One region of the Microbacterium sp. H1-D42 genome, then DNA from elsewhere that is predicted to be linked to it. Evidence: predicted binding sites of a transcription regulator. Region 1 holds the regulator's gene; each other region holds the start of a gene.

The links. The regulator LexA, encoded in region 1, represses DNA repair genes until DNA is damaged. The targets are predictions, from matches to a motif close to TCGAACANNTGTTCGA.
Region 2: the regulator LexA is predicted to act here: its motif matches at 3,090-3,105, upstream of MNR00_RS03290 (HNH endonuclease signature motif containing protein).
Region 3: the regulator LexA is predicted to act here: its motif matches at 2,808-2,823, upstream of MNR00_RS10400 (HNH endonuclease signature motif containing protein).
Region 4: the regulator LexA is predicted to act here: its motif matches at 3,665-3,680, upstream of recA (recombinase RecA).

Annotation. Positions count from the first base shown of each region.
Region 1 is NZ_CP093342.1:1,267,711-1,274,823, forward strand. It holds gene metE (5-methyltetrahydropteroyltriglutamate--homocysteine S-methyltransferase) at 1-2,175, shown strand, start outside; gene lexA (transcriptional repressor LexA) at 2,245-2,931, opposite strand; gene MNR00_RS06010 (LysM peptidoglycan-binding domain-containing protein) at 3,252-3,650, shown strand; gene MNR00_RS06015 (histidinol-phosphate transaminase) at 3,694-4,785, shown strand; gene hisB (imidazoleglycerol-phosphate dehydratase HisB) at 4,782-5,417, shown strand; gene hisH (imidazole glycerol phosphate synthase subunit HisH) at 5,414-6,046, shown strand; gene priA (bifunctional 1-(5-phosphoribosyl)-5-((5-phosphoribosylamino)methylideneamino)imidazole-4-carboxamide isomerase/phosphoribosylanthranilate isomerase PriA) at 6,159-6,905, shown strand; gene MNR00_RS06035 (SseB family protein) at 6,892-7,113, shown strand, end outside.
Region 2 is NZ_CP093342.1:716,075-723,187, reverse strand. It holds gene MNR00_RS03300 (thiolase family protein) at 1-85, shown strand, start outside; gene MNR00_RS03295 (acetyl-CoA acetyltransferase) at 115-1,353, shown strand; gene MNR00_RS03290 (HNH endonuclease signature motif containing protein) at 1,529-2,947, opposite strand; gene MNR00_RS03285 (phosphotransferase family protein) at 3,199-4,302, opposite strand; gene MNR00_RS03280 (acyl-CoA dehydrogenase family protein) at 4,299-5,510, opposite strand; gene MNR00_RS03275 (SDR family oxidoreductase) at 5,507-6,289, opposite strand; gene MNR00_RS03270 (TetR/AcrR family transcriptional regulator) at 6,343-6,951, shown strand; gene MNR00_RS03265 (isocitrate lyase/phosphoenolpyruvate mutase family protein) at 6,965-7,113, opposite strand, start outside.
Region 3 is NZ_CP093342.1:2,167,940-2,175,052, forward strand. It holds gene MNR00_RS10385 (RNB domain-containing ribonuclease) at 1-858, shown strand, start outside; gene MNR00_RS10390 (aminoglycoside phosphotransferase family protein) at 855-1,724, shown strand; gene MNR00_RS10395 (alpha/beta hydrolase) at 1,874-2,593, opposite strand; gene MNR00_RS10400 (HNH endonuclease signature motif containing protein) at 2,834-4,477, shown strand; gene MNR00_RS10405 (hypothetical protein) at 4,639-5,157, opposite strand; gene MNR00_RS10410 (hypothetical protein) at 5,599-6,474, opposite strand; gene ispG (flavodoxin-dependent (E)-4-hydroxy-3-methylbut-2-enyl-diphosphate synthase) at 6,513-7,113, opposite strand, start outside.
Region 4 is NZ_CP093342.1:2,088,534-2,095,646, reverse strand. It holds gene MNR00_RS10040 (DNA translocase FtsK) at 1-1,828, shown strand, start outside; gene pgsA (CDP-diacylglycerol--glycerol-3-phosphate 3-phosphatidyltransferase) at 1,831-2,406, shown strand; gene MNR00_RS10030 (nicotinamide-nucleotide amidohydrolase family protein) at 2,403-2,885, shown strand; gene MNR00_RS10025 (helix-turn-helix transcriptional regulator) at 3,066-3,374, shown strand; gene MNR00_RS10020 (DUF3046 domain-containing protein) at 3,394-3,615, shown strand; gene recA (recombinase RecA) at 3,879-4,928, shown strand; gene MNR00_RS10010 (regulatory protein RecX) at 4,944-5,681, shown strand; gene miaB (tRNA (N6-isopentenyl adenosine(37)-C2)-methylthiotransferase MiaB) at 5,765-7,113, shown strand, end outside.

The DNA of each region.
Region 1 (7,113 bases):
GCGGCGACCCGAGTGCGCCTGGCGTCGCTGGGTCTCGGCAGCGAGGACTCCGCCATCCCGGAGTCGTTCTCGTTCTACGACCAGGTGCTCGACGCTGCTGTGACCGTCGGCGCGATCCCGGCACGCTTCGAGGACCTGCGCGAGGCCGACGGCACGATCGGGCTGCCGGCGTACTTCACGATCGCCCGCGGAGAGGGCGACCGTGCAGCATCCGAGATGACGAAGTGGTTCGACTCGAACTACCACTACCTCGTGCCAGAGATCGGACCCGAGACGAATTTCTCGCTGTCGAACGACAGCATCGTGCGCCAGGTGCGCGAGGCGGCAGCCGGCGGCTTCCGCACCCGCCCCGTCATCGTCGGGCCCGTCACGCTGCTCGCGCTGGCGAAGGCGTCGGATGCTGCGCCAGAGGGCTACGACCCGCTCACGCGTCTGGATGATGTGCTGCCGGTGTACGTCGAGCTGCTGTCGCAGCTGAAGGCAGCCGGTGCCGAGTGGGTGCAGCTGGATGAGCCGGCACTGGTCAGCGAGTCGCTGCCGGTCGACACCGCGACGCTGGCGGGTGCTGCGGCCCGCGCTCTCGCCGTGCTCGGCGGCGCCTCGGAGCGCCCGTCGATCCTGGTGGCCGCACCCTACGCCGCTCTCGGCGACACGCTCGCCGTTCTGGCCGCAGCTCCCATCGAGGCGATCGCGATCGACCTGGTGCGCGGCGATGTTCCTGCCGCGCTTCCGGCGCTGGGCGACAAGGTGCTCGTCGGCGGTGTGATCGACGGTCACAACATCTGGCGCGGCGACCTTGACGGCGCTTTCGACAAGCTCGAGGCGCTGCGGGCTCTTGGAGCCACCTCGGTGGCGGCGTCGACCTCGACCTCGCTGCTGCACGTGCCGCACGATGTCGCCGAGGAGACGCTGCTCGATCCTCGTCTCGTGTCGTGGCTGGCGTTCGCCGACCAGAAGGTCGGCCAGGTCGTGACGCTCGCAGCGGGACTCGCGCAGGGGCGGGATGCCATCGCTGCCGAGCTCGCCGAGGCATCCGCTGCGCTGACGGATCGTCAGGACGCCCCCGGCGTCCGTGACGGCGCCGTGCGCGGTCGCGAGGTGGCGGACGCCGACTTCTCGCGCGTCGCGTACGAGGAGCGCGAGAGCGCACAGCAGGCGCTGGACCTGCCCGCGCTGCCGCTCACGACCATCGGGTCGTTCCCGCAGACCGGCGACATCCGCCGCGCCCGCGCTCAGTTCCTGCGTGGCGAGCTGCCAGCCGAGGACTACGACGTGTTCCTCAAGCGCGAGATCGATCAGGTCGTCGCGCTGCAGGAGGACCTCGGCCTCGACGTGCTGGTGCATGGCGAGCCGGAGCGCAACGACATGGTGCAGTACTTCGCCGAGAACCTCGACGGGTTCGCCGTCACGCAGCACGGCTGGGTGCAGTCCTACGGCTCGCGCGCCACTCGGCCCTCGATCCTGTGGGGCGATGTGTCGCGTCCGGCGCCCATCACGATCTCCTGGGCTGGCTATTCGCAGTCGCTGAGCGTCAAGCACGTCAAGGGCATGCTGACCGGCCCCGTGACGATCCTGGCCTGGTCGTTCGTGCGTGACGACCAGCCCCTCGGCGAGACCGCGAACCAGGTCGCCCTGGCACTGCGCGATGAGATCGCCGACCTCGAGCAGGCCGGCATCGCCATCATCCAGGTCGACGAGCCGGCGCTGCGCGAGCTGCTGCCGCTGAAGACGGCCGACCAGGCCGCCTACCTGGACTGGTCGGTGGGATCGTTCCGCCTCGCCACCGGCGGCGCGGCGGCTGCCACGCAGATCCACACGCACCTCTGCTATTCGGAGTTCGGCGTCGTGATCGACGCGATTCGCGCGCTGGACGCCGACGTCACCTCGATCGAGGCGGCCCGCAGCCGCATGGCCGTCGTCGGCGACATCGCGGAGTACGGCTTCGACCACGGCATCGGCCCCGGCGTGTACGACATCCACTCGCCCCGTGTGCCGAGCATCGACGAGATCGAGGTGCTGCTGCGCCGTGCCGTCGACGCCCTGCCGATGCGCCAGCTGTGGGTCAACCCGGACTGCGGTCTGAAGACCCGCGGCTATGACGAGACCGTCGCCTCGCTGCGCAACATCGTCGAGGCCACCCGTCGCGTGCGCGAGGACGTGGCTGTCGCCGTCTGACTCACGAGTCGATGAGAAATGCCCCCGCCGGTTCAGACCGGCGGGGGCATTTCCGCGTTCTGGCTGTTGTCAGACGGCGCGCAGCACCGCGACGACCTTGCCGAGCACGACGGCGTCATCGCCGAGGATCGGCTCGAAAGCCGAGTTGCGTGGGAGCAGCCAGGTGTGGCCGTCGCGCCGGCGGAACGTCTTCACCGTGGCCTCGCCGTCGATCATCGCTGCGACGATCTCACCGTTCTCGGCGTTGTTCTGCGTGCGCACGACGACCCAGTCGCCGTCGCAGATGGCCGCGTCGATCATCGACTCGCCGCTGACCTTCAGCATGAAGAGGTCGCCCTTGCCGACCAGCTGACGCGGCAGCGGGAAGATCTCCTCCACCTGCTGGTCGGCGGTGATCGGCACGCCTGCGGCGATCTGCCCCACGAGTGGCACGAGTGCGGCGTCGCCAACGGACGGCGCCGTGTCTGCCGGATTCTCGGTGCCTGAGCCGGGCAGGTCGATCAGCACTTCCATCGCCCTGGTCTTGCCAGGGTCCCGGCGCAGGTAGCCGCTGAGCTCGAGCTGGCCGAGCTGATGCGTGACGCTGGACAGCGACTTCAAGCCGACGGCATCGCCGATCTCGCGCATGCTCGGCGGGTAGCCGTGCCGAGCGATCGACGTCTGAATCACCTCGAGGATGGCCATCTGCTTCGCGCTCAGGCTCTTGCGTCGACGTGTACGCGGAGCCTCGGATGCGGGGGCGGTGTTGTCGCTCATCGGTGCTCCTTCATACCTTCCTGCCCGGTGCGGATCCGCGTGGTCGCGGGCATCCGGTTCGAATGTCGGTGGCCCATGATGGGCTGTCCATATCGAAACCGTATCCGAGATACAGGTGAAAACGGAAGATCTGTTCGAGCGTGTCGAAGAATCAGGTGATCCGGTTTCGAAGAATTCTTGACAGATGTTCGAGTTCGAAGATACATTCGGTACGTAGCTTCGCATCCGGCCTCCCCGGCCGGATGCCGGATGCGAAAGCTATGACACTTCGGCCCAGAACACCGCCAGTGCAGAACAGCGGCAGAGCAGAGGAGCATCACATGAGCACGATCGGAATCTCGGCACCCATGACCACGCAGGTCGCGGTGTACCCGATCCGGCCTGTGAACGTGCCGGCTGTGAAGGCGACCCGCCTGCGGCTGACCACGCGTGGACGTCGCGTCCTCCTCGCGATCGCCGCGCTCCCGATCGTGATCGGCATCGCCGTCTCGGTGATCGCCGGTGGGTCCGCCCTCGCCTCCGGTGCGCAGGCGGCACCGGTCTCGTTCGAGACGGTGACCGTGCTGCCAGGCGACACGCTCTGGTCGATCGCCGCCGAGGTCGCACCTGAAGCGGACCCGCGTGTCGTCATCGAAGACGTCAAGCGCCTGAACAACCTCAGCTCCGGACTGATTCAGGTCGGCTCCGATATCGCGATCCCGGTCGCGTACGCCAACTGACCCGACCGTCACGAAGCCGCCGAAGGCGGGTGCTCGCCCTACGATGGGAAGGGTGACCTCCCTCGATGAGCTGCCCCTCCGCGATGATCTTCGCGGGCTCACTCCCTACGGCGCTCCGCAGGCCCCTCTGCCCGTCGCGCTGAACGTGAACGAGAACACTCATCCGGTTCCGGATGAGGTCGCCAGCGACATCCTCGACGACATCGCTCTCGCTCTGCGCGACGTCAACCGATACCCGGACCGCGAGTTCACGACGCTTCGCGAGGGATTCGCCGACTACCTCGGTCATGGCCTCACCGCCGAGCAGATCTGGGCCGGCAACGGCTCCAACGAGGTGCTGCAGCACATCATGCAGGCGTTCGCGGGTCCTGGGCGCACGGTGTTCGGATTCGCGCCGACGTACTCGATGTACCCGCTTATCGCCCAGGGCACCGGTGCACGCTGGGTCGCCGGCACGCGGGATGACGACTACACGCTCACCCCGCAGGATGCCGCCGCTCAGGTCGCCGCCGCCGACCCTGACGTCGTGCTGCTGTGCGCGCCCAACAATCCGACGGGCACGCCGCTCGGGCTCGACGTGATCGCCGCGGTGTACGAAGCAGCACGCGGTGTGGTGATCGTCGACGAGGCGTACTTCGAGTTCGCTCCACGCGACGCCGTCTCGGCGGTCACGGTGCTGCACGGCCGCCCGCGACTGGCGATCTCGCGCACCATGAGCAAGGCCTTCGCCTTCGCGGGTGCCAGGGTGGGATACCTCGCGGCCGACCCGGCATTCATCGACGCGCTGCGCCTCGTGCGCCTGCCCTACCACCTCAGCGCCCTGACCCAGGCGGCCGCCGTCGCGGCACTGCGCAACGCCGAGACCATGCTGCGCATGGTCGACGAGATCGTCGAGCAGCGCGATCGCATCTCCGCGACGCTGGAAGCGCTCGGCTACCTGCCGCACGAATCGTGGTCGAACTTCGTGCTGTTCGGCGGCGTCGATGACCCGCAGGCACTCTGGCGAGCCCTGTACGAGCGCGGAGTCCTCATCCGCGATGTCGGCATCCCCGGTCACCTCCGCGTCTCGGCGGGCACTGAGGCCGAGACCACTGCCTTTCTGGAAGCACTCGCGTCGATAGGATCACCCTCATGAGCGACCTCCGCCCCGTCAAGGGCAACGCACAGCACTCTCGGACTGCAAAGCGCACGCGCAGCACGTCGGAATCGACGGTCGAGGTCGAGGTGAACCTCGACGGCACCGGCCGCAGCGACATCGACACCTCCGTGCCGTTCTTCGACCACATGCTCACGGCCTTCGCGAAGCACTCGCTCACCGACCTCACCGTTCGCGCGAACGGTGACACCCAGATCGACGCGCACCACACCGTCGAGGACATCTCGATCGTGCTCGGACAGGCGATCCGTGAGGCTTTGGGCGACAAGGCCGGCATCTCCCGCTACGGCGATGCGCTCGTGCCGTTGGACGAAGCACTCGCGCAGGCGGTCGTCGACATCTCGGGGCGTCCGTTCCTGGTGCACGACGGCGAGCCTGCCGGTTTCGAATTCCACCTCATCGGCGGGCACTTCACCGGCTCGCTGGTGCGTCACGTCTTCGAGGCGATCACGTTCAACGCTGGGCTCACCGTGCACGTCCGGGTTCTCGGGGGTCGCGATCCGCACCACATCGCCGAGGCCGAGTTCAAGGCGTTCGCGCGTGCGTTCCGTCAGGCCAAGGCTGCCGACCCCCTGGTCGAGGGCATCCCGTCCACGAAGGGCGCGCTGTGAGCACTGCGCACGTCGCGGTCTTCGACTACGAGTCGGGCAACGTCCACTCCGCCGTCAAGGCGCTGGTCGCGGCCGGAGCCGACGTGGAGCTGACCCGTGATCGCGACCGGGCACTCGCCGCCGACGGTCTCGTGGTGCCGGGCGTCGGCGCATTCGCGGCCGTCCATGAGGCGTTGCGCGCCCATGGTGGCGATGAGATCATCGACCGGCGACTGGCCGGCGGGCGTCCCGTGCTGGGCATCTGCGTCGGCATGCAGGTGATGTTCGAGCGCGGCTTGGAGCGAGGGCAGAACACCGAGGGACTGGGGGAGTGGCCGGGCACGGTCACCGAGCTCGAAGCCCCGGTGCTGCCGCACATGGGCTGGAACACGGTCGAGCCTGGCGAAGGATCTGTGCTGTTCCGCGGCCTCGAGCACGAGCGCTTCTACTTCGTGCACTCGTTCGCCGCGAAGGAATGGGAGCTGGACGTGATCCCGCCGTTCCCGAAGCCTGCGGTCACGTACGCCACACACGGCGAGAGGTTCATCGCCGCCGTCGAGAACGGTCCGCTCTCCGCCACCCAGTTCCACCCCGAGAAGTCCGGCGATGCTGGCATCCGACTGCTGCGCAACTGGGTCGAATCCCTCTGACGCTGCAACAGGGTTTGAGGACTGCGCCGCCGCCGACTACTCTCAACTCTCGTGCCACTGTGGCCGCTCTCGTGCCCATCCGGGCCCACATACCCCCTTCTCCAAGGACGTCATGAACGATTTCGCACAGTCACCTTCTCTGATCCTGCTGCCTGCCGTGGACGTCGCGGGCGGAAAGGCGGTGCGACTCACCCAGGGCGAGGCGGGCACCGAGACCAACTACGGCGACCCTGTTGACGCGGCGGGTGAGTTCGTCGACGCCGGAGCGCAGTGGATCCACCTCGTCGATCTCGATGCGGCGTTCGGTCGCGGCAGCAATTCGGCGATCCTGCGCAAGGTCATCAAGCAGTACCGCGGAGTGAACGTCGAGGTCTCCGGTGGCATCCGCGACGACGCCAGCCTCGAGGCGGCCCTCGAGTCGGGCGCATCCCGCATCAACCTCGGCACCGCGGCCCTCGAGAACCCCGAGTGGGCGGCGGATGTGATCAGCCGCTACGGCGAGGCGATCGCCGTCGGACTCGATGTGCGCGGCACGACCCTCGCGGCTCGTGGCTGGACCGAAGAGGGCGGCGACATCTGGGAGGTGCTGGAGCGCCTCGAAGAGGCCGGCTGCAGCCGCTACGTCGTCACTGACGTCACCAAGGACGGCACGCTGCGCGGCCCGAACCTCGACCTGCTGCGCGAGATCACCTCGCGCACGCCCAAGCCTGTGATCGCCTCCGGCGGCGTGGCCACGCTGGACGACATCGCGGCGCTGCGCGAGCTGGTGCCGCTCGGCGTCGAGGGTGCCATCGTCGGCAAGGCGCTCTACGCCGGACAGTTCACGCTGGCCGAGGCACTGGACGTTGCAGGGGACTGAGGACATCAGCGCGCACGACGACGCCCACCACGCCAACACGGGCGACTCAGCCGGCGTCCCATGGGAGGGGCGCAGCTTCGAGCCGAACGCGAACGCTTCGGATGACGGCTCGGCCGACCCTGCCCTGCTGGCGGCGCTGCTGCGCTTCCGCGCCGGCGACGGGTCTCAGGCCGAGGTCGTCGAGGCGTTCCGCAGTGCCCGCGTACTG
Region 2 (7,113 bases), 550 kb from region 1:
CCGCAAGGGCGGCGGCTACGGCCTGGTCGCGATCCCGGCTGCGCTGGGTCTCGCGACGGCGGTCGTCATCGAGTCGTTCGCGTGAGGCGTGACCGGATTTCAGAAGGAGTGAACATGAGCAGTAGAGGCGTGTACCTGCTGGGCGGTGCCCAGACCGATTTCCGGCGCAACGTCGCCGCCGAAGGCATCGGCGACGGCATCTTCGAGCTGATCCGAGAGGCCTCGCTCGGTGCCGTGGCGGATGCCGGCATCAACGCCTCAGAGGTGCAGCGCGCCCATGTCGGCAACCACTCCAGCGAGTTCTTCACCGGGCAATCGCACCTGGGGGCGATGGTGCCAGCGGTGACACATGAGTGGCGTGATCTGCCCTCCTCCCGCCATGAGGCGGCGTGCGCTTCGGGCAGCATGGCCGCACTCGGCGCGATGGCCGACATCGAGGCCGGGTTCTACGACGTCGTGCTGGCCGTCGGCGTCGAGCAGATGCGCAACGTGCCGGGCACCGTCGCCGCCGACAACCTCGGCTGCGCGAGCTGGCGCTCCCGCGAGGACCTCGGTCAGCTCGCCTGGCCGACCGCCTTCGACCGCATCGCCGATGAGATCCACCGCCGCTACGGCAGCATGACCACCGAGCACCTCGGCCGGCTCGTGCAGAACAGCCGTGAGAACGCCCGTCGCAACCCGCTCGCGCAGACTCGCGACTGGGTCGAGACCGTGGCCTCGTACGCAGCTGATGACGAGGCGAATCCGCTCGTGCAGGGGTCGCTGCGCAAGAGCGACTGCGGGCGCATCAGCGATGGGTCCAGTGCGGTGATCCTGGCCAGCCACGACTTCGCCGAGCGCTGGGCTGCTCGGCGTGGGCATGACGGGCTGCCGCCGCGGATCAAGGGCTGGGGCCACCACACGTCGACCATGGCGCTGGATGAGAAGCTGCGCGCCTCGGTAGACAGCGAGTACCTGTTTCCGCACCTGCGCGCGACCATCACTGATGCGTACACCCGTGCCGGCATCAGCGGTCCAGAGCAGCTCTCGGCCATCGAGTTGCACGACTGCTTCTCGATCAGCGGCTACATGGCCATCGACCACCTCGGCATCACCGCGCCCGGCGAGGGCTGGAAGGCCATCGAGGACGGCCGCATGGAGATGGGCGGATCGATCCCGGTGAACCCCTCGGGCGGGCTGCTCTCGGGCGGACACCCGGTGGGTGCGACAGGAGTGCGGATGCTGAATGACGCGCGCCGCCAGGCCGGCGGAACGGCAGGCGAGATCCAGGTCGAGGGGGCGAAGGACGTCGCGACCCTGAACTTCGGCGGCAGCGTGGCCACGGTGGCGAGCTTCATCGTCGGGCGGGACTGACGAGGCTCAGCGGCCGGGCCTCTGAGTCTGTCAAAGGGCGCTCGCTCAGGAACCGGAGCGGAGGACCCCTCCCGGTTGCTGAGCAAGGAGGGCGGCGAAGAGCGGTGCAGTGAGCGAGCGCAGCGGGTCGAAGCGACGACGGACGTCAGCGCCCGCCGAACCCGGGCAGGAACGGCTACGTGTACGCGAAGTCGGAGAGGGAGAGGCGTGGGGTGCGCCAGCGGTGTTCGGGGTCCCACCATGCGGGTCCGCGGATTTCGGGGAGTCCGTGGTTCATGCGGATCTCCCATCCGGAGTAGTCCAGGGAGCGGTGGTGCCACCAGCACAGCGGGACGCCGTTGTCGGTGCTGATCGGTCCACCGTTGGCCCATTCGGTGACGTGGTGAATCTCACACCACGACGCCGGCACATGACAGCCCGGGATCAGACACTCCTTGTCACGGAGCGTGATCGCCCGGCGCTGGTAGACGGTGAAGATCCGGTCGGTGACCGTCATCCCCACGATCCGGCCCTGCTCGGTGAACACCCGCTGAATCGCACCCGTGCACCCCGTGTGCCGGGCAACAGCCGCGTGCACCGGGGCATCGATGCCGGGGATACTCGCCCAGGAGCTGTCGGCGAAGTCCAGATGCACCACCAGCGTGGGAGCCGCCCCGCCCAGCGACGGCATATCCGCATGCCGGGCGGCGATGCCCAGGGCTGCGGTGAGGGCGTCGTGCTGCTTCTGCCCGCGCGTGCGCGTGTCCAGCACGCTCCGCGAGTCACTGTTGAACTCGTCCCCCTCCACCCCATCACCCTCGTCATCGACGGGGTGGAACCTCACACCTTCCGGAGCGGGTGGGCCGTCGGTCTTCGGGTTCAGCTGCGCATCCAGTAGCAACTGCAACTGCGCGTAGGTTTCGGGCAGCAGGTTCCCCCGCAGCGGGTAGACGCCATCCTGCATCCGCCCGATCAACAGGAACCGACGCGTCATCGCCCGCTGCTCTGTGGGTTCCGCGCCGTCGGGGTCCAGTCGCAGTGCGATCGCGTGCGCGATGGCCTTCACGTCCTCCGGCGTCGCCGGCGGTGCCGCATCGACATCCTCAGCATCGACGTCATCCGTGGCCGCGTACCCGCGCACCACCTCCGCGAGCACCGCGTCGGCCTTCCACCGATCCGCCGCACCGATCCGGTCTCCGGCGGCCTCGACCGGCCCGGTCACGGCGAGCAGCCCGGTCACCCCGATCGCCCCGTCGAGCATCGCCTGCCTCAGCGCCGGCCACCGCGCCGGGAGCGGCGCTCCGGAGGTGAGGTCCGTCTCGCGGTGCACGGCCCTGCTGGCCTTCACGATCTGCGCCGCCGCACGGGAATCCACACGCAGGGTGCGCTGGAGCAGTTCGTTCATGCTCCGGCATCCGACACCATTCGGAAGCCCCACCGGATCCGAGGACGCCACCGTCTCGACGACCACAGCCTCCACCCGCCGCAGAGCGTCCCCGGCCCGACTCAGCACCACCAGTCGTTCCGCATCGGACAACGCCGCGAACGCATCCGCACCGAGCACCTGATCGAGGTCGGCGACGACCCGATCCAGGAGAGCTGCGGTGCTGTTCATAACTCTATTCAACACGGGGCCACCGACATTGACAGGCAGAATCCGGCTGATCAGAGAAACTTTTTGAACGAACTTCGAGACCGGGTTCCGTCCAACTCTCCGACCACGCGGCCCGGGAGCCAAAGGACGCTCACGAGCCCTCCAGAACGAGCATTCGACTCCCCGCCACGTACCAGCGGGCTCCGGGTATCGGTGCTTCGACACTTCGTCTCGCTGCGCTCGCTCAGCCCGTTTCGATTCGCTCCGCCCGCTCAACGACCGGGGCGCCCCTCGATGAAGCGCAGCGCCTCCTCGGCGAGAGCGGGCACGCCGTCCAACAGCGTCGGGGCGAACTCGTCGCCGGGGCGCTCGCCGTTCAGCCAGCGCGTGTAGATCGCCTCGCAGAAGACCGCGGCCTTCCACATCGCGAGTGCCTGGTACCAGCGCAGGTCGGTGAGATCGAATCCGGTCGCCGCGGCGTAGCGCTCTGCCAGCTCTGCACGCGTCGGGTAGCCCTCGAGACGCGTGACCGGCGTCAACTCGAGCGGGGTCGCCGCGGTGCCGTCCTGCCCGTAGGTTGCCAGGAAGTAGCCGAGGTCGGCGAGCGGATCCCCGAGCGTCGCCATCTCCCAGTCCAGGATCGCCAGCACGCGCGGCGGGGCACCGTGCGCGAACATGAGGTTGCCGATGCGGTAGTCACCGTGCACGAGCGCTGCGCGCTGACTGACGGGGATATTCTCGGCGAGCCAGCGGCCCGCGTCAGTGACGGCAGGGACGGCACGCGTGGTCACCTGCTCCCACAACCCCGAGAAGGTCTTCACCTGCCGCGCGAGGTAGCCGTCCGGTCGGCCGATCACCTCCAGTCCGCCGCTTGTGACGTCGAGAGCGTGCAGCTGCACCAGCTGGTCGACCGCCGTGAACGCCGTCGCACGCCGCATCTGCGCCGCGGCGAGCGCAGCGGGCTCATCCTCGGTGATGACCACCCCGTCGAGGTAGCCCATCAGGTAGAACGGCACCCCCAGCACGGAATCGTCCTCGCAGACGGCGAGGATCTCGGGCACCGCGATGCCCGCCCTACCCACGAGCTGCTGGATGCGCGACTCGCGCAGCATGTCGTGCGTCGACCGCGGCAGCGGTGGCCGCGGTCCGCGCCGCAGCACGCACTGCGTCTCCCCGCGGCGCAGCAGGTAGGTGACGTTCGACTGCCCGTCGCCGATGCGCTGCCAGGCGATCGGCCCAGACCCCAGCCCGCGTGCGTCCAGGAACGCCTCGAGCGATTCGATCACCAGCAGCGGCGGGCGCGCCAGCGCGGCAGCATCCGATCGCCGCGCGACGACCTCCACACCGTCCGGCTCGGTGCGCATCCCCGCGCTCACGACACGTCGTCGAGCCGGGGAGCACCCGCATCGACGTCCTTGCGACGTCGCGAGGCTGCGCGACGCGAGATCGCCCACTTGTGCGTCTCGTTCGAGCCGTCGTAGATGCGGAACGGGCGCACTTCGTTCATGTACGACACCAGCGGCAGGCTGTCGGTGACGCCGTCTCCGCCGCACAGCTGGATCGCACGGTCGATCACGCGGAAGATCGCCTCAGAGCAGTGCACCTTCGCGATGGATGACATCGCAGCTCCCGCTCGCGGATCGGATTCCAGCAGCGCCGCCGTCTTGGCGATGATGGCATCCGAGGTCTCGATGTCGATCACCGACTGCGCGAGCATCTCCTGCGCGATGCCGAGTTCGGCGATGCGCGCTCCGAAGATCTCGCGGGAGTTCGCTCGGTCGAGCGCCAGATCGACCGAGCGCCGTGCCAGTCCCAGCCAGCGCATGCAGTGCGTGAGGCGGGCGGGCCCGAGGCGCACCTGCGCATAGCGGAAACCCTCGCCTGGCGCGCCGAGGACGGCATCGTCGGCGACGAAGCAGTCCTCGAAGTGCACGTGCGGATGCCCGCCGGCGATCACCCGGTCGGTGGCGTGGATCTGCTCTCCGATGCGGATGCCCGGATTGTCCATCTCGACAAGCAGCATCGTCGCGCCAGCGGGGTGCCCATCGATGGCCTCGGTGCGCGCCATCGCGATCGCGAAGGCTGCGACCTCGGCTCCGCTGATGAATCTCTTGTGCCCGTTGATCACCCACCCGCCGTCGACGCGTGTGGCCGCGGTGAGCAGCGCCGCCGGGTCGGAGCCCGCACCGGGGTGCGGTTCGGTCATCGCGAAGCAGGATCGCACCTCGCCGGCAGCGAGCGGCGCGAGGTAGCGCTGCTTCTGGGCATCCGTGGCGATCAGGCCGAGCATGTGCATGTTGCCCTCATCTGGCGCCATGCAGCCGAGCACCGCCGGACCGATCGGCGAGTAGCCGGCCTCCTGCAGAATCGGCGACCAGTGCTCGATCGGCAGCCCGTGTCCGCCGAACTCCGGCGATACCAGCGGCGCGAAGACGCCGGCATCCTTCGCGGCGGCGACCAGCGCGCGCCGCTTCTCCTCAGTCAGCCGCTCTCCCGGCGCGGGCTCGGCAGGGATGACCACGTCGCGGATGAACGCGCGGGTGCGCAGCCGCAGCTCTTCCACCTCGGCAGGCAGCGCACTCACGCCGCACCTCCTGCGGCGAGAAGTCCGCCGTCAAGGGTCAGCGTCTGCCCCGTGACCCACGCAGCGTCGGCCGAGGCGAAGTAGGCGACGGCTCCGGCGATATCCTCGGGCACGCCGAGTCTGCCCAGCGGATAGGCTGCGGCGACCCCGTCCTCCTTGCCCTCGTACAGCGCGCGGGCGAATTGGGTCTTCACCACCGCGGGCGCGACGGCGTTGACGCGGATGTCGGGTCCGAGTTCGACGGCGAGCGTGCGGGTGAGATGGATGATCGCGGCTTTCGTCACCCCGTACATGCCGATGCCCTCGGACGGCGTGTAGCCGGTCACCGAGGCGACGTTGACGATCGTGCCACGACGGCCGACGAAGTCGAGGCCCGCACGGTGATAGACCTCCTGGGTCCAGGCGAGCGTTCCGAGCACGTTCACCTCGACGAGCTTGCGCGCCCCGCCGAGGTCGAGGTCGATCAGCGGCCCGTAGAGCGGGTTGATTCCGGCGTTGTTGACCAGGATGTCGAGACCGCCGAACTCCGTCTCGATCCGGTCCAGCGTCTCCGCGCGGTGCGCGGGGTCGTCGCTCTTGCCTGCGACGTGGATGACCGATCCCTCTGGGAAGCCCGCGGCAGCATCCACCAGTCCCTCCTCTCGGCGGGCGGTGAGGCATACGCGCGCGCCCTCGGCTACGAGACGGTGCGCGACGGCGAGTCCGATCCCGCGGCTCGCGCCGGTGACCAGGGCTGTGCGTCCGGTGAGGCGAAGGGCGTCGACGTCGTTGTCGGTCATGTCAGTCCGTTCTGATCCACCGAGCGAGCGCTCGGTAACGCTAGTATGCCATCATGAGTGCGACCGAGGACAGCCCGCCCGACTGGCGCGACTTCAGTGGCGACCCGCTTTCGCCGCTGCTGCGCTCGGCCACGCAGACCTTCGTCGCCCGCGGCTACCACGGCACGACGACGCGCATGCTCGCTGCGGCTGCGGGGATGTCGGTGCCGGGGCTCTACCACCACTTCGCGTCGAAGCAGGCGCTGATCGTCGCCATCATGGATGCCGCGATGATCGAGCTGAGAGAGCGCAGCCTGGGCGCGCTGACCGAGGCAGGCGACGACGCCGGCGCCCAGCTCGATCTGCACATCGAGTGCCTCGCGCTGTTCCACGCGCACCGCCGGGAGCTCGCGCTGCTGGCATCCACTGAACTGCGCAGTCTCGACCCGACCGAACGCGACCATCACATCGCGGCGCGCGACGCGCAGGAGCGGATGCTGGTCGACATCCTGCAGCGCGGCGTCGATCAGGGCGTGTTCACCGTCGACGACGCACGGCAGCTCGCCCGCGCGCTGGCGACGATGAGCACAGGCATCTCGCAGTGGTACTCCCCCGCCGGCCCGCTCACGCCTGCCGACATCGCGGCGAGCTACATCGCATACGCGCGCCGGCTCACATCCTGACCACCCACCGACGTCAACCGAATCGCCGCTGCACGTCGGCGTAGGCCATCGCCTCGTCAAGGAAGCCGAGGGTGCCCGTCTCACGCAGTTCGCGTCCCGCGCGGTCGACGAAGGCCAGCGCCGCCCTGGCGAGCGCGCCGCCGATGCTGACCCTCGCGACAC
Region 3 (7,113 bases), 900 kb from region 1:
CCGCTCGCGCTGCTTCCCGAGGTGGGTGCTGCCCGTCAGGCACAGGAGATGCTGCGCGGTGGCGCCAGCCTGAACCTGCCGGACGAGGAGGTCGTGCAGCGGTCGGACGGCAGCTACGACATCGAGCGCCGCCAGCCTCTGCCGATCGAGGACTGGAATGCGCAGCTGTCGCTGATGACGGGCATGGCAGCGGCGCAGCTGATGCTCGACGCGAAGGTCGGCGTGCTGCGCACCATGCCGGCACCCGATGAGCAGGCGTTCGCGCGGTTCCGCCACCAGACTGAGGCGCTGGGGCGGCCGTGGCGCGAGGGGAAGTATGGGGAGTATCTGCGCGGCCTCGACCGCGCCGACCCACTGACACTTCCCGTGCTCGAGGCTTCGGCGTCGCTGTTCCGCGGCGCAGGGTACGTCGCCTTCGACGGGCAGGTGCCGTCCGTGACCGAGCAGGCCGCGATCGCGGCGCCGTATGCCCACGCCACCGCTCCCCTGCGCCGACTCGTCGACCGCTGGTCGCTGGCGATCTGCTTGGCGGCTTCGCGCGGCGAGCAGGCACCGGACTGGGCGCGCGCGTCGCTCTCAGAGCTGCCGGATCTCATGCAGGAGTCGGGTCAGCGGGCATCCCGACTGGACTCCGACACGATCAACCGCGTCGAGGCGGCGCTGCTGAGTCCGCTGGTGGGTCAGACGATCGAGGCGACCGTGATCGAGCTGCGCGGTGAGGAGCGGGCTGCGGTGCAGCTGGCGGAGCCGGCGGTGACGGCGACGGCTCGGGTTGCTGCCGGGACCAAGCCGGGAAGCACTGTCTCGCTGAAGCTCGTGCGCACTGACATCGCCAAGGGTGTGGTGGAGTTCGCGTGAGCGATTGGCACGGCGGACGTCTCTCTTCGTCGCAGGCGGCGTGGGTGCAGGCGCGGGTGCCAGGGGCGACCCTGGTGCGCGACATGTCGTGGGAGCTCATGGCGTCGACGGTGCTGCACGTGCACGGCGCCGAGAGCGACGTCGTGGTGAAGGCCGGGGATGCCGCGAATCATCACCTCGACCGTGAAATCGCCGCGCACGATGGGTGGACGAGCCCGCTGGTGCAGACCGGCCATGCCGCGCGACTGATCGATGCCGATGTGGCCGCGCGCGTGATGGTTCTCGAGTACCTGCCTGGCGTGCTGGTGCAGGGGACACCTGCGGAGGGGCATCCGAGCACTTACGCGCAAGCCGGCGCGCTGCTGCGGCGGCTGCACGCGCAGTCGTCGCGATCGGATGCCGACCACGAAGCCCGCGTGAACGCACGGGCGCTGCGCTGGCTCGACGGCGAACACCGGGTGGACGCTGACGTCGCGGCTCGTGCGCGGAGCATCCTCTCCACCGACCCGGCGCCCGCGGTGGATCTGGTGCCGACGCACGGCGACTGGCAGCCGCGCAACTGGCTGATCGATGCCGACGTCGTGCGCGTGATCGACTTCGGGCGCTTCGCCTTTCGCCCTGCTGCGACCGATGTGGTGCGCCTGGCTGCAGGGCAGTGGCGCAGCCGGCCCGATCTGGAGGCGGCGTTCTTCTCGGGGCACGGATCCGTCACGGGGTACGGCGCGGATCCACGCGATCCGGAACGGTGGCGGATGGATGCCCTGCGCGAAGCCGTTGGCACGGCTTGCTGGGCCTTCACGATCGGTGACGAGGCGTTCGAGGCGCAGGGACATCGGATGCTGACCGAGGCCCTCGGCGCGTTCTGAGGCGCTTCGCGCGTGAGCGTGTGCCTTGGGGCCCTCCGTCCGTGCCGGGGCTCGGGAGATCTGCACGATTTCGGCCGGAATGCTGGCCGTGCGGTCGGGAATGCTGGTGTTCTTCCAGCTCGATGCGGAGTACTGCCTGGTGGCGCCTTTCAGCTGAGCACGAAGAACTCCGGAAGCGCGGCGCGGAACTCCTCGAAATGGCTGTACCAGACGGAGTGCGCGGCACCGGGGATGTCACGGACATCCACACCGCGTGCGGCGAGACGTTCTGCCGTCTCGTCGGGGACGAAGCTGCTCGGTCGCGCTCTCACGAGGATGCTGCCAGGGGCAGGCTCATGCGCGACATCGTCGCCAGTTGAGATCGACGCGGCAGTCATCGGATCGAACCGCTCCGCTGCGCACGCCTCGTTCCTGGCATCCGTCTCGCTGTAGAACGGACGACTGGCCAGCAGCCATGCGGGGTCCGTGCGCTTGAGGCGGTCGGCTTCGTACCGCGCGGCGAGCGCTGCGTGGTCTTCGCCCCCTTCGAATGCGCAGGTCGTATCGACGAAGACCGCTCGTTCGATCGGCATCCGCTCGGCGACGGCGGCGAGCACCGTACCGCCGTAGGAATGCCCTATCGCCTGGATGCGCGCGCCAGGAGCGCGCGCGGCGAGCGTCTCGACGACGTCGTCGGCGACGGATGCCACGGTGCAGCGTTCATCGCGGGGCGACAACCCGTGCCCCGGCAGGTCGAGCGCGATCACGCGGAAGCCGTTGTCGGCCAGCAGCGGCGCGATGCGCCACCAGCTCTCTGCCGAGCCCATCATTCCGTGCAGCAGCAGGGCGACGCGATCGCCCGACCCGGTCTCGATCGCGTTCAGCAGCATCCAGTCAGTCAAGCAGATGCGTCGAAGGATGCCCCTGTGCCTCGGTCGTTATGCGAGCCGCAGGCGGGTCTCCCTCTCTCCCGGTCGTTGAGCGAGCCGCAGGCGAGTCGAAACGGGCTGAGTGAGCGCCAGCGAGCCGAAGTCCAAGAACCCCAAATCCCAGACATTACACCGACACTCACATGCTAATATCTCCATCAAAGCCTTGCCAGTGTCGTAACTCTGTTCTACACTGAAAGCATGTCCACCCCATACCTCGACCGCCTCTCACAGCAGAACGCGCTGCTGGATGAGTGGGTCGCGGTGCGGGAGGAGATCAACCGGGCAGAAGCCCGCGCCGCCGCGCTGTTGGCGCGGCGGGCTGTGCTGATGGAAGCGGACGCAGACGAGCAACCCGTGCATCGGGAGGCGATCTGGCGGTCGATGGTCGCGGAGTACTCCGCCGCAGGTCACATCGCCAAAGGCACCGCCGAACGCGCCTTCGGCGACGCGCAATGGCTGGCCACCGACCAGTTCGCTCTGCTGCGGGACTCGTTCGAAGCAGGCAGCATCACCGCCGCGCACGTGCGGGAGATCCTGCTCGCCGCCTCGCCCGTTCACGAGGCCATCGCCGCCGGCACCCTCACCCCCGACACCCTCGACCTCTACCAAACCGCGGCCGTCGTGTTCGCCGAGGTCGAGGCTCCCGCCCGGACGCGCGCGCACGCCCGCGAGGTCGCGGCGGCATTGGCCGGGCTGACGATTAACGAGAAGCACGAACGCGCAACCCACGAGCGCACCGTCACCGTGAAGTCCGTCGGCGACGGAATGGCCATCCTGCAGATCCTGCTCCCCGAACATCTCGCCGTGGCGATCCTGGACCGCCTCACCCAGATGGCCCGCCACCAGAAGCAGCACCCCGAAGACCGCGACCCCACCCTCCCCATCGACGAAGACGCCATCGACGAAATGCTCCACGGCAACCCCGAGTACCACGACCCCGACAACGAACCGGAAGCAGAACCGGCGCCGGCATCGGCGCCAGGGGCGAAGGTGATCTTCGGGACCAGCGACACCTTCACCCGCGACCCCTTCGACGAAGAAGAGGACGAGGTCTACTACAACGGCGAATACGTCCCACCAGACGAGAACCGCTTCCGAAACGACCCCAACGCGTACTGGGACTGGGTCGAACAGATGATCACCACCCCACCGGACATCATCCACATCCCCACCGACACCCGCACCATGGATCAGATCCGCGCCGACCTGCTCACCGACCTGCTCCTGTGCGCCGATCCCTCTCAGATCCACGGCACGGGTCTGGAGAACATCACCGCCACCATCCAAGTCACCATCGCCGCAACCACCCTCACCGACGCCGATGACCACCCCGCGCAGTTGGACGGACACGGGGAACTCCACCCCGACATCGCACGGCAACTCGCCGGCATGAACAACGGCTGGACTCGACTGTTCCTCGACCCCACCGGCATGGTCACCGAAACCGACACCTACACCCCCACCACCGGCATGAAACGCCACCTCCGCGCCCGCGACCAACACTGCCGCTTCCCCGGCTGCCGCATGCCCGTCCACCGCACCGAGATCGACCACACCCACGACCACGCCCTCGGCGGACCGACCTCCATCGACAACCTCGCCCACCTCTGCAAGACCCACCACGCCCTCAAGCACCCCGACATCTCAGACGAGCACCGCTGGACCGCAATGCAGTTGCCTAACTCCGACATCACCTGGACGGCCCCCAACGGACGCACCTACAGCGATGCTCCACCCCGACGCGTCATGTTCGTGCCATCCGGAGCCCCGACCCCTGCAGACCGCCACACCTGGCACACCCCGGCCACGGGACAACCACCGGAATCCGACGCACCCTTCTGAATGGTTGGATTGCGCAACCGACGCACCATTCTGAACGATCGGATACGCGGGGGCGCATCTGGTGAACGCGCGGTGCGGTCCGCGCAATCTCCCTAACTACGCCGGCCGCCGAGAGCGAGGGCGTCTTAGTCGAACGCGCCGCCGAGCAGAGGCCTCCCCGCTCAGGAAACCTGCATCGGCGATGTCTGCATGTCGACAGAGCCGAAGGGGAACGGATAGAAGAACGTTCCGGTGCCGTCCCAGTCGGTGAGAGGGATCAGCGCGAACCAGACCTGACTGATCACCACTGATGCGACGACGAGAATGACGATCGCGGCGGCAGCACGATCGACGATGCGGATCGCCGACGGAACATCGACCGCACGGCGCAGCACCCTCGTCAACGCCCAGAACACGATCACGGCGATCGCCGCGAGGATCAGCGGGCTCGGTCGCAGCGTGAGATTCACGCAGGTCGGCGCGACGTCAGTCGGATTGCCGGCGGCATCGATGAAACCGCCATCGCTGACACCACCAGGACAGAATCCCTTGCTCGCCGACATGAACGCTGCGTAGCCCAGCGCCGCGAGCACCCCGACGACCAGCAATCGACGGATGCGCGCCACGACCTCGAAACCCGGCAGCGCCGACGTCACCGTCGGCGCCCCCGTCGACGCGTCGACTTCAGCTGACTGCGACATGCTGACTCCCTGTCTGCGGACACCACGCGCCATGTATCACCGCGCGGACCGTCTCACCTTATCGGCAGAGCGTCAGTCGCGGCCGTAGCCCGTACACCCTCGCGGCCCCGGCGTCCCCAAGCTCTGCGAAATGGTCGCGGAAGTCGCAGGCCTCGCTCGTGCGTCCGCGAGCACCGGGGATCGTATTCCAGCCGGGTGGCAGCTCTGCCGCTGGGTCGCCAGTGAGCGGATAGACGTAGATGATGGTGCGCCCCGAGCCGAAGCGATACCGTGCTGCCATCGGTTGCCGGCAGGGTGAGCTCCGGCAGCGACTAGCCCGCGAGGTGGGCTGCGCCGCCGTCGTCGACCGGCACCGGCAGATCCACCGGCAAGTCAGTCAGCACGGGCAAGTCCGTCAGCACAGGCAAGTCCGTCAGCAAGTCCGGCCGCGCCGTTCCATGATCAGGCATCGGATGCCAGGGACGGGGCCGGCACGGCGGTCGTCGTCATCACCAGCAGCTGCGGATCGCTCAGGTCGAGCGACACGGTGATCGACGCGAACTCCCCGAGCGAGGTGACGTGCGTGCCGCCGCACAGGAACCCGACCCCACCCTCGGGCAGGTCGCACCGCCACGAACGGCGGTCGATGATCGACGGGCCTTCCGTGTCGATCCGGCTGGCAGCATCCGATGCCACCCACTCGGCCAGCTTCGCGTTGATCCGCGCTTCGCGGTCCGGGAGTGACGACGCGAAGCCCTCCGAGTCGAAGCCGGCCTTGCGCAGGCTCTTACCCAGCCGGTACTCGTCGACGCTGCCATCGGAGTGGATTCGGCTGGATTGGTTCGACCGGCCCTCGAAATCGGGATTGCCCAGTGGGTCCGTGCCGATCTCCTTGCGCCACAGGTCCGCGAGGGCGGCGTCCAGCGCGAGGGATGCCAGATGGCACGCCGTGTGGCCGCGACTCAGTGCGGCTCGGCGGTCAGCATCCACTTCCATCGCGACAACAGCACCAGCCGCGACCGAAGCGGGGATGTCGCCTGCGACGCGATGGCCGACCAGCCAGGTCCAGCCCTCGCCGCCACGCTTGACAGGGATGTCCGTGCCGACGGCGAGCGTGCCCTCGTCGCTGATCGCCGCCATCACCGCCTCGGCGATGTCGACCCGCGCATCCCCGACGCGCATGATCCCGGCATCCCCCGGCTGATCCGGCCAGGTGTGGTCCACCGGGTGGAAGGGTGTCGCATCGACGACGATCACCGACGCGTCGCGGTCGACGAGGAGCACCTCGCCCTCGCCGGTCGTGGATCCGTCGGGGAAGGAGACGTGCGTCGGCTGCATGACCAATACGCTACGCGACTGCGACGCAGTCGCAGCGCTCAGCCGGTGACGACCTGCGCGGTGCCGACGCTGGCGTCTGGCCCCATCTCGGCGGCGATGCGGTTCGCTTCTTCGATGAGCGTGGCGACGATGTCCTCCTCGGGCACGGTCTTGATGACCTCGCCCTTCACGAAGATCTGGCCCTTGCCGTTGCCGGAGGCCACACCGAGATCCGCCTCGCGCGCCTCACCAGGGCCGTTGACGACGCAGCCCATCACGGCCACGCGCAGCGGAACCGTCATGTCCTTCAGCCCCTCGGTGACAGCATCCGCCAGCGAGTAGACGTCGACCTGTGCGCGCCCGCACGACGGGCACGACACGATCTCGAGCTTGCGCTCGCGCAGGTTCAGCGACTGCAGGATCTGATGGCCGACCTTGACCTCCTCGGCCGGCGGCGCCGACAGCGAGACGCGGATGGTGTCGCCGATGCCCTCGCCGAGCAGGATGCCGAACGCCGTGGCGCTCTTGATCGTGCCCTGGAAGGCCGGCCCGGCCTCGGTCACGCCGAGGTGCAGGGGCCAGTCGCCACGTTCGGCGAGCTGCCGGTAGGCCTTCACCATGACGACGGGGTCGTTGTGCTTGACCGAGATCTTGAAGTCG
Region 4 (7,113 bases), 820 kb from region 1:
CGCCGCGTACGATCAGGCCGTCATCGTCGATGAGGCGCCGCACGACGCACCGCATGACGCCGCGACCGAGGTGATCACCGATCTCAGCGCCCTCACCGAGCTGCTCGGCGAGCAGAACACCACTGCACTGCTCGATGATGCCGGTTCCACCGGCGAGCTGCCCGGCCTCGACGGATTCGGCACGGCGGGCCCAGGCTCCGCCGGACCCCAGCCGCCGGCCGCTCCGTACGTGCTGCCATCGACCACGGTTCTGAAGGTGGGACCTGCGCCCGTGATCCGATCGGATGCCACGGATCGCACGATCGAGCAGATCACCAGCGTCCTCACCCAGTTCAAGGTGGATGCCAAGGTCACCGGATTCTCGCGCGGGCCGACGGTCACGCAGTACGAGGTCGAGGTCGGCCACGGCGTCAAGGTCGAGAAGATCCTGCAGCTGAGCAACAACTTCGCGTATGCGGTGGCATCCAACGATGTGCGCATCCTCTCGCCGATTCCAGGCAAGAGTGCGATCGGCATCGAGATCCCCAACGTCGACAAGGAGACCGTCGCGCTCGGCGACGTGCTGCGCTCGACCGCCGCGCAGAAGAGCACCCACCCGCTCACGATCGGCGTCGGCAAGGACGTCGGTGGCAACATCGTCGTCGCCAACCTCGCCAAGATGCCGCACCTGCTCGTGGCCGGCTCCACCGGCTCGGGAAAGTCCAGCTTCGTCAACTCCATGATCACCAGCCTGCTGATGCGGGCGCGGCCGGCGGACGTGCGCATGGTGCTGATCGACCCGAAGCGCGTCGAGCTCACCAGCTACGCGGGCGTCCCGCATCTGATCACTCCCATCATCACGAATCCCAAGAAGGCCGCCGAGGCGCTGCAGTGGGTCGTGAAGGAGATGGACATGCGGTACGACGACCTGGCGTCGTTCGGCTTCCGCCACATCGATGACTTCAACCGTGCGGTGCGCGCCGGTGAGGTCGAGGTTCCCGTCGGCAGCGAGCGGGTGCTGAAGCCCTACCCGTACCTGCTGGTGGTCGTCGACGAGCTCGCCGACCTGATGATGGTCGCCCCGCGCGACGTCGAGGACTCGATCGTGCGCATCACCCAGCTGGCGCGCGCATCGGGCATCCACCTCGTTCTCGCCACGCAGCGACCCAGCGTCGACGTCGTGACTGGTCTCATCAAGGCCAACGTGCCCTCGCGGCTCGCCTTCGCAGTCACCAGCGTCACCGACAGCAGGGTCATCCTCGATTCGCCTGGCGCCGACAAGCTGATCGGCCAGGGTGACGCGCTGTTCTCGCCGATGGGATCGTCCAAGCCCTTCCGACTGCAGGGTGCCTGGGTCGACGAGAGCGAGATCGCCTCGGTGGTCAAGCACGTCACGCAGCAGGCGCGTCCGGAGTACCGACCCGATGTGCAGGAGTCCGCCGAGACGAAGAAGAAGGACGTCGACGAGGACATCGGCGACGATCTCGAGCTTCTGCTCGCGGCGGCAGAGCTCATCGTGTCATCGCAGTTCGGCTCGACCTCCATGCTGCAGCGCAAGCTTCGGGTCGGCTTCGCGAAGGCCGGCCGCCTGATGGATCTGCTGGAGTCCCGCGAGATCGTCGGCCCCTCTGAGGGGTCGAAGGCCCGCGACGTGCTGGTCACCTCTGAGCAGCTGCCGAGTGTGATCGCCAAGCTGCGAGGTGACGACGCGCCGGCCGCACGGCCCGCGGCGGCACCCGCACCGGCCGCGGCCGTCGATCCGATCGAGCGGCAGTTCGAGGGGCTGCCGGTCGTCGAGAGCGAAGACGACGGCGATGAAGACGCCTGGGGCCTGACGGGACGCGACTGATGATGGCGATTCCGAGACAGCTTCCCAACACGATCACAATTGCGCGCATCCCGCTCGCAGTCGTCTTCTTCATCCTTCTGCTGATGGCAGGCACCTACGGCGCTGATGACCTGGTGATGCGCTGGGTCGCGGGCGCACTGTTCGTCGTCGCCATCTCCAGCGACTGGGTCGACGGCTATCTCGCCCGCAAGGGCAACATCGTCAGCGACTTCGGCAAGCTCTGGGACCCGATCGCCGACAAGCTTCTCACCGGATCCGGTTTTCTCGGACTGGCGATCCTCGGCGAGGTGAGCTGGTGGATCGTCATCATCATCCTGATCCGCGAGTGGGGCATCACGATCCACCGCCTCACGATCGTGCACGAGCAGGTCGTCGCGGCCGCGTGGATGGGCAAGATCAAGACGGTCGTGCAGGGCGTGGCCTTGAGCTGGGCGCTGCTGCCGCTGCACACCCTGATCGGACTCACGCCCTGGATCATCGTGACGCAGGTGCTGATGATCGCCGCCCTGGTCCTGACGGTCGCCAGCGGGATCGACTACGTGATCGCCCAGGTGCGCGGACGCAAGACGAGCTCGTGAGCGATGCGTCTGATCTCGTCGCCGCTCTGACGGCTCGCGGGTGGACGCTCGGGGTCGCTGAGTCGCTCACCGGGGGCGGTGTCGCCGCCGAGATCGTCACGGTACCAGGGGCATCCGCTGCATTTCTCGGCGCTGTGGTCGCCTACGCGACGCCGCTCAAGCACTCCCTGCTCGGCGTGGATGCTGCGCTGCTCGAGACCCATGGGCCCGTGCATCCTGATGTCGCCGCTCAGATGGCCGACGGCGTGCGCAGCGCCGTCGAGGTCGAAGGGCTTGCCGCAGATGTAGGCATCAGCACGACCGGAATAGCCGGACCGGATTCGCCGGACGGACAGCCCGTCGGCACGGTTCATATCGGCGTCATCACCCCGACCGCGAGGCTCGTGCACTCGTTCACGTTCGCGGGTTCGCGAGCAGAGGTCCGCAGGCAGGCTCGTGATGCGGTCATCAGGGCCGCACTCGACGCGGTGCGGGAATAGCGCAGACGGATCAGCGGTTGTCGAAGATGTGCGCATGACACGACACTTCCGAACGGTTCATACCGGATTGCTCACAACTGGGGCACAGAGAGAAACAGTAGATTCAGCAGTAGCCAGTGGGGTTAGACTGGCGATCCACTCGGATGCAGATCTGGGGGATGCGATGGAGGGGAGGTTCCGATGATCCTTGTCAGACAGGAGATCGGCGATGTGCTGCGGGACTTCCGCCTGCAGAAGGGGCGCACGCTGCGCCAGGTCGCCGGTAAGGCCTCCGTGGCCCTCGGCTACCTGAGCGAGGTGGAGCGCGGCCAGAAGGAGGCCTCCAGCGAGATTCTCGCGTCCGTCGCAGAGGCACTCGACGTGCCCATCTCGACCATCATGCGCGAAGTCGGAGACCGCATCTCCGTGCTCGAGGGGCTCAGCCCGTTCCCGGACGTCGTTCCAGACGACCTGGTCGCCTCGGTCGAACCAGAGCTGTCCCTGCGCTGAGCGGATACGGCTCCCTTTCATGAGACGCAGCGAGTTCCTGCGCGCCGTCGACGACGAGTTCGGTGCGCGGGCGAATGCGCTGACCAACGATCTGGTTCTCGGTGGCATCGGCATGACCGCGCACGATGCACTGGATGTCGGCGTGCCGCCCCGTGAGATCTGGCTCGCGCTGTGCGATGCGGCGGATGTGCCGCCCGAACGGCAGTACGGAGTGGGCCGCATCGAGCCGCGCAAGGGCTGATCGCGCCCCGCAGCCGATCGAAACTCGATAGATCCTTCTCGGCGTGTCGTCGAACTTGTGTTCGATGAGCGCGTATCGTTCTGCACAAGTGGTCTTGATGCGACTTCTCTCCACAGAAGGCGGGATGGCCGACGCGATGTCGGTGGCTCCTCCTACCGTGAGAGATGTGGCACTGAGCCATACGCCTTGTCGCAGAGTCGTCCCGATCGGGGCGGCCGCGACAGCCTACAGGCGGCAGCGATCGAGATATGAAGGAGCACGTCATGCCATCCACCGACGACCGCGAGAAGGCACTGGATTCCGCCCTCGCACACATCGAGCGTCAGTTCGGCAAGGGATCGATCATGCGACTGGGCAGCGATGAGCGCGCCCCCGTCGAGGTGATCTCCACCGGATCCATCGCCCTGGACAGTGCCCTTGGCATCGGCGGGCTGCCGCGAGGACGCATCATCGAGATCTACGGCCCGGAGTCCTCGGGTAAGACCACGCTCACGCTGCACGCCATCGCCAACGCTCAGCGCGCCGGCGGCATCGCCGCGTTCATCGACGCAGAGCACGCGCTCGACCCCGAGTACGCCCGCAAGCTGGGCGTCGACATCGACCAGCTGCTGGTCTCGCAGCCCGACACGGGTGAGCAGGCGCTCGAGATCGCCGACATGCTGATCCGCTCCGGCGCGATCGACCTGGTCGTGATCGACTCGGTCGCAGCTCTCGTCCCCGAGGCCGAGATCAAGGGCGAGATGGGTGACTCGCACGTCGGTCTGCAGGCACGACTGATGTCGCAGGCGCTGCGAAAGCTCACCGGTGGTCTGAACCAGACCAACACCACGATGATCTTCATCAACCAGCTGCGCGAGAAGATCGGCGTCTTCTTCGGCTCGCCCGAGACGACCGCCGGTGGAAAGGCGCTGAAGTTCTACGCGTCGGTGCGCCTTGACATCCGCCGCATCGAGACGCTGAAGGACGGTACTGACGCAGTCGGCAACCGCACGCGCGTCAAGGTCGTCAAGAACAAGATGGCGCCGCCGTTCAAGCAGGCCGAGTTCGACATCCTCTACGGTGTGGGCATCTCGCGCGAGGGCAGCCTGATCGACTTCGGTGTCGAGCACGGCATCGTCAAGAAGTCCGGCTCCTGGTACACCTATGACGGCGACCAGCTCGGCCAGGGCAAGGAGAACGCGCGCAACTTCCTGCTCAAGAACGACGACGTCGCCATCGAGATCGAGAAGAAGATCAAGGAGAAGCTCGGCATCGGCGTGAAGGCCGCAGTCGAAGCTCCCGCTGACGCACTGGCGGAGCGTCGTCCGGCCTGACAACCGGGATGAACCATGACTGCTCACGGCGACGAACATCTCGCTCCTGTCATTCCGCTCTTCGGGTCCTCCTCGCGCGCTGACGCGCGCGAGGAGGGGCCGGGACCCCAGCATCCCGCTGCACGCGCTGCGGCGGCTCTGGAACATGCCGAGCGCACAGCCGCCCTGCACGCCCTCGCCCGTGCTCACGCGCCCGCTTCCGATGACCCCGTCGACGAAGGGCAGGCCGAGCCGGCACCCGAGCAGGTCAGGGAGCGCGCCGAGGAGGCACTCGTGCGCAAGCTGCGTGCGAAGGCGCTGTCCGTCTCCGAGGCGCGTGCGGTGCTGCGCGAGAACGACCTCGACAGGGATGCCATAGAAGACGTCATCGACGACTTCAGTTCGCGTGGTTACATCGACGACCGCACGCTGGCCTCGCTGCTGGTGACCTCGGGTGTCGAGCGCAAGGGGCAGGGTCGCGTCGCGCTGGCAAGATCCCTGTCGCAGCGTGGCCTCTCGCGCGAGATCATCGACGACGCGCTGGCAGAACTGCCAGACGACGACGCCGAGCGGGCGCTGGAGTATGCCCGCAGCAAGGCGCCGGGCATGAGCAGGCTCGAACCGGATACCGCACTTCGGCGTCTGCTCGGGCAGCTCGCGCGTCGCGGGTACGGCGGCTCGGTGGCGATGAACGCGGCGCGCACGGCGTTGCGCGAAGCGGGTGGCACCCGATCGGGCGCGCGGTCCGGAGTGCGCTTCGTCGACTCCGACTGACTGGCTGCGGCGGGGTGGAGCGAAGTGCGCTTTCCTCGTGCGCGGCGCCCGCGCTCGTGACGGCTCGTAGAATAGCTCTCACCATGACTACTCCGCGCAGTGAACCGACGATCATCGCGCCCTCGGCGGCCGCGCTGGACGCTGACGGCGGCCGCCGCTCGTACGAAGTGCGCACCTTCGGGTGCCAGATGAACGTGCACGACTCCGAACGGCTCTCCGGCTCGCTTGAGAGCGCTGGCTACGTGCGGGCGGATGCCGGCGAAGACGCCGACATCGTGATCATCAACACCTGCGCGGTGCGAGACAACGCCGCAGGCAAGCTCTACGGCACTCTCGGCCATCTCAAGTCCGTCAAGGACAAGCACGACGGCATGCAGATCGCTGTCGGCGGGTGTCTGGCGCAGATGGACCAGCAGGCCGTGCTCGACAAAGCACCCTGGGTGGACGTCGTCTTCGGCACGCACAACATGGGCTCGCTGCCTGGCCTTCTGGAGCGTGCGCGTCACAACGGCGAGGCAGAGCTCGAGATCCTCGAGTCGCTCGAGGTGTTCCCCTCGACCCTGCCCACCAAGCGCGACTCCGCGCACAGCGGCTGGGTGTCGATCTCGGTCGGATGCAACAACACCTGCACGTTCTGCATCGTGCCGAGCCTGCGCGGAAAGGAGAAGGACCGCCGCCCAGGCGACATCCTGAACGAGATCCGCCTGCTCGTCGAAGACGGGGCGATCGAGGTCACCCTCCTCGGCCAGAACGTGAACTCCTACGGCGTCGAGTTCGGCGACCGTCAGGCCTTCAGCAAGCTGCTGCGCGCAGCCGGTGAGATCGAGGGGCTGGAGCGCATCCGCTTCACCAGCCCGCACCCCGCGGCATTCACTGACGACGTCATCGACGCCATGGCCGAGACGCCGAACGTCATGCCGCAGCTGCACATGCCGCTGCAGTCCGGCAGCGACAGCATCCTCAAGGCCATGCGCCGCTCGTACCGCAGCACGAAGTACCTCGGCATCCTCGACAAGGTGCGCGAGCGCATTCCGAACGCCGCGATCACCACCGACATCATCGTCGGCTTCCCCGGCGAGACGGATGAGGACTTCGAGGACACGATGCGGGTCGTCGAGCAGTCCCGGTTCTCGAGCGCGTTCACATTCCAGTACTCGATCCGCGAGGGAACACCCGCTGCCACCATGGCGGACCAGATCCCCAAGGAGGTCGTGCAGGAGCGCTACAACCGCCTGCTCGCCCTGCAGGAGCGCATCTCGCTCGAAGAGAACCAGAACCAGGTCGGCCGCGAGGTCGAGGTGCTGGTCTCGGTCGGTGAGGGCAAGAAGGACGCCGAGACGCACCGACTCACCGGACGCGCCGAAGACAACCGCCTGGTGCACTTCGAGCTGACACCAGGCTCAGAACGGCCGCGACCAGGCGACGTCGTCAC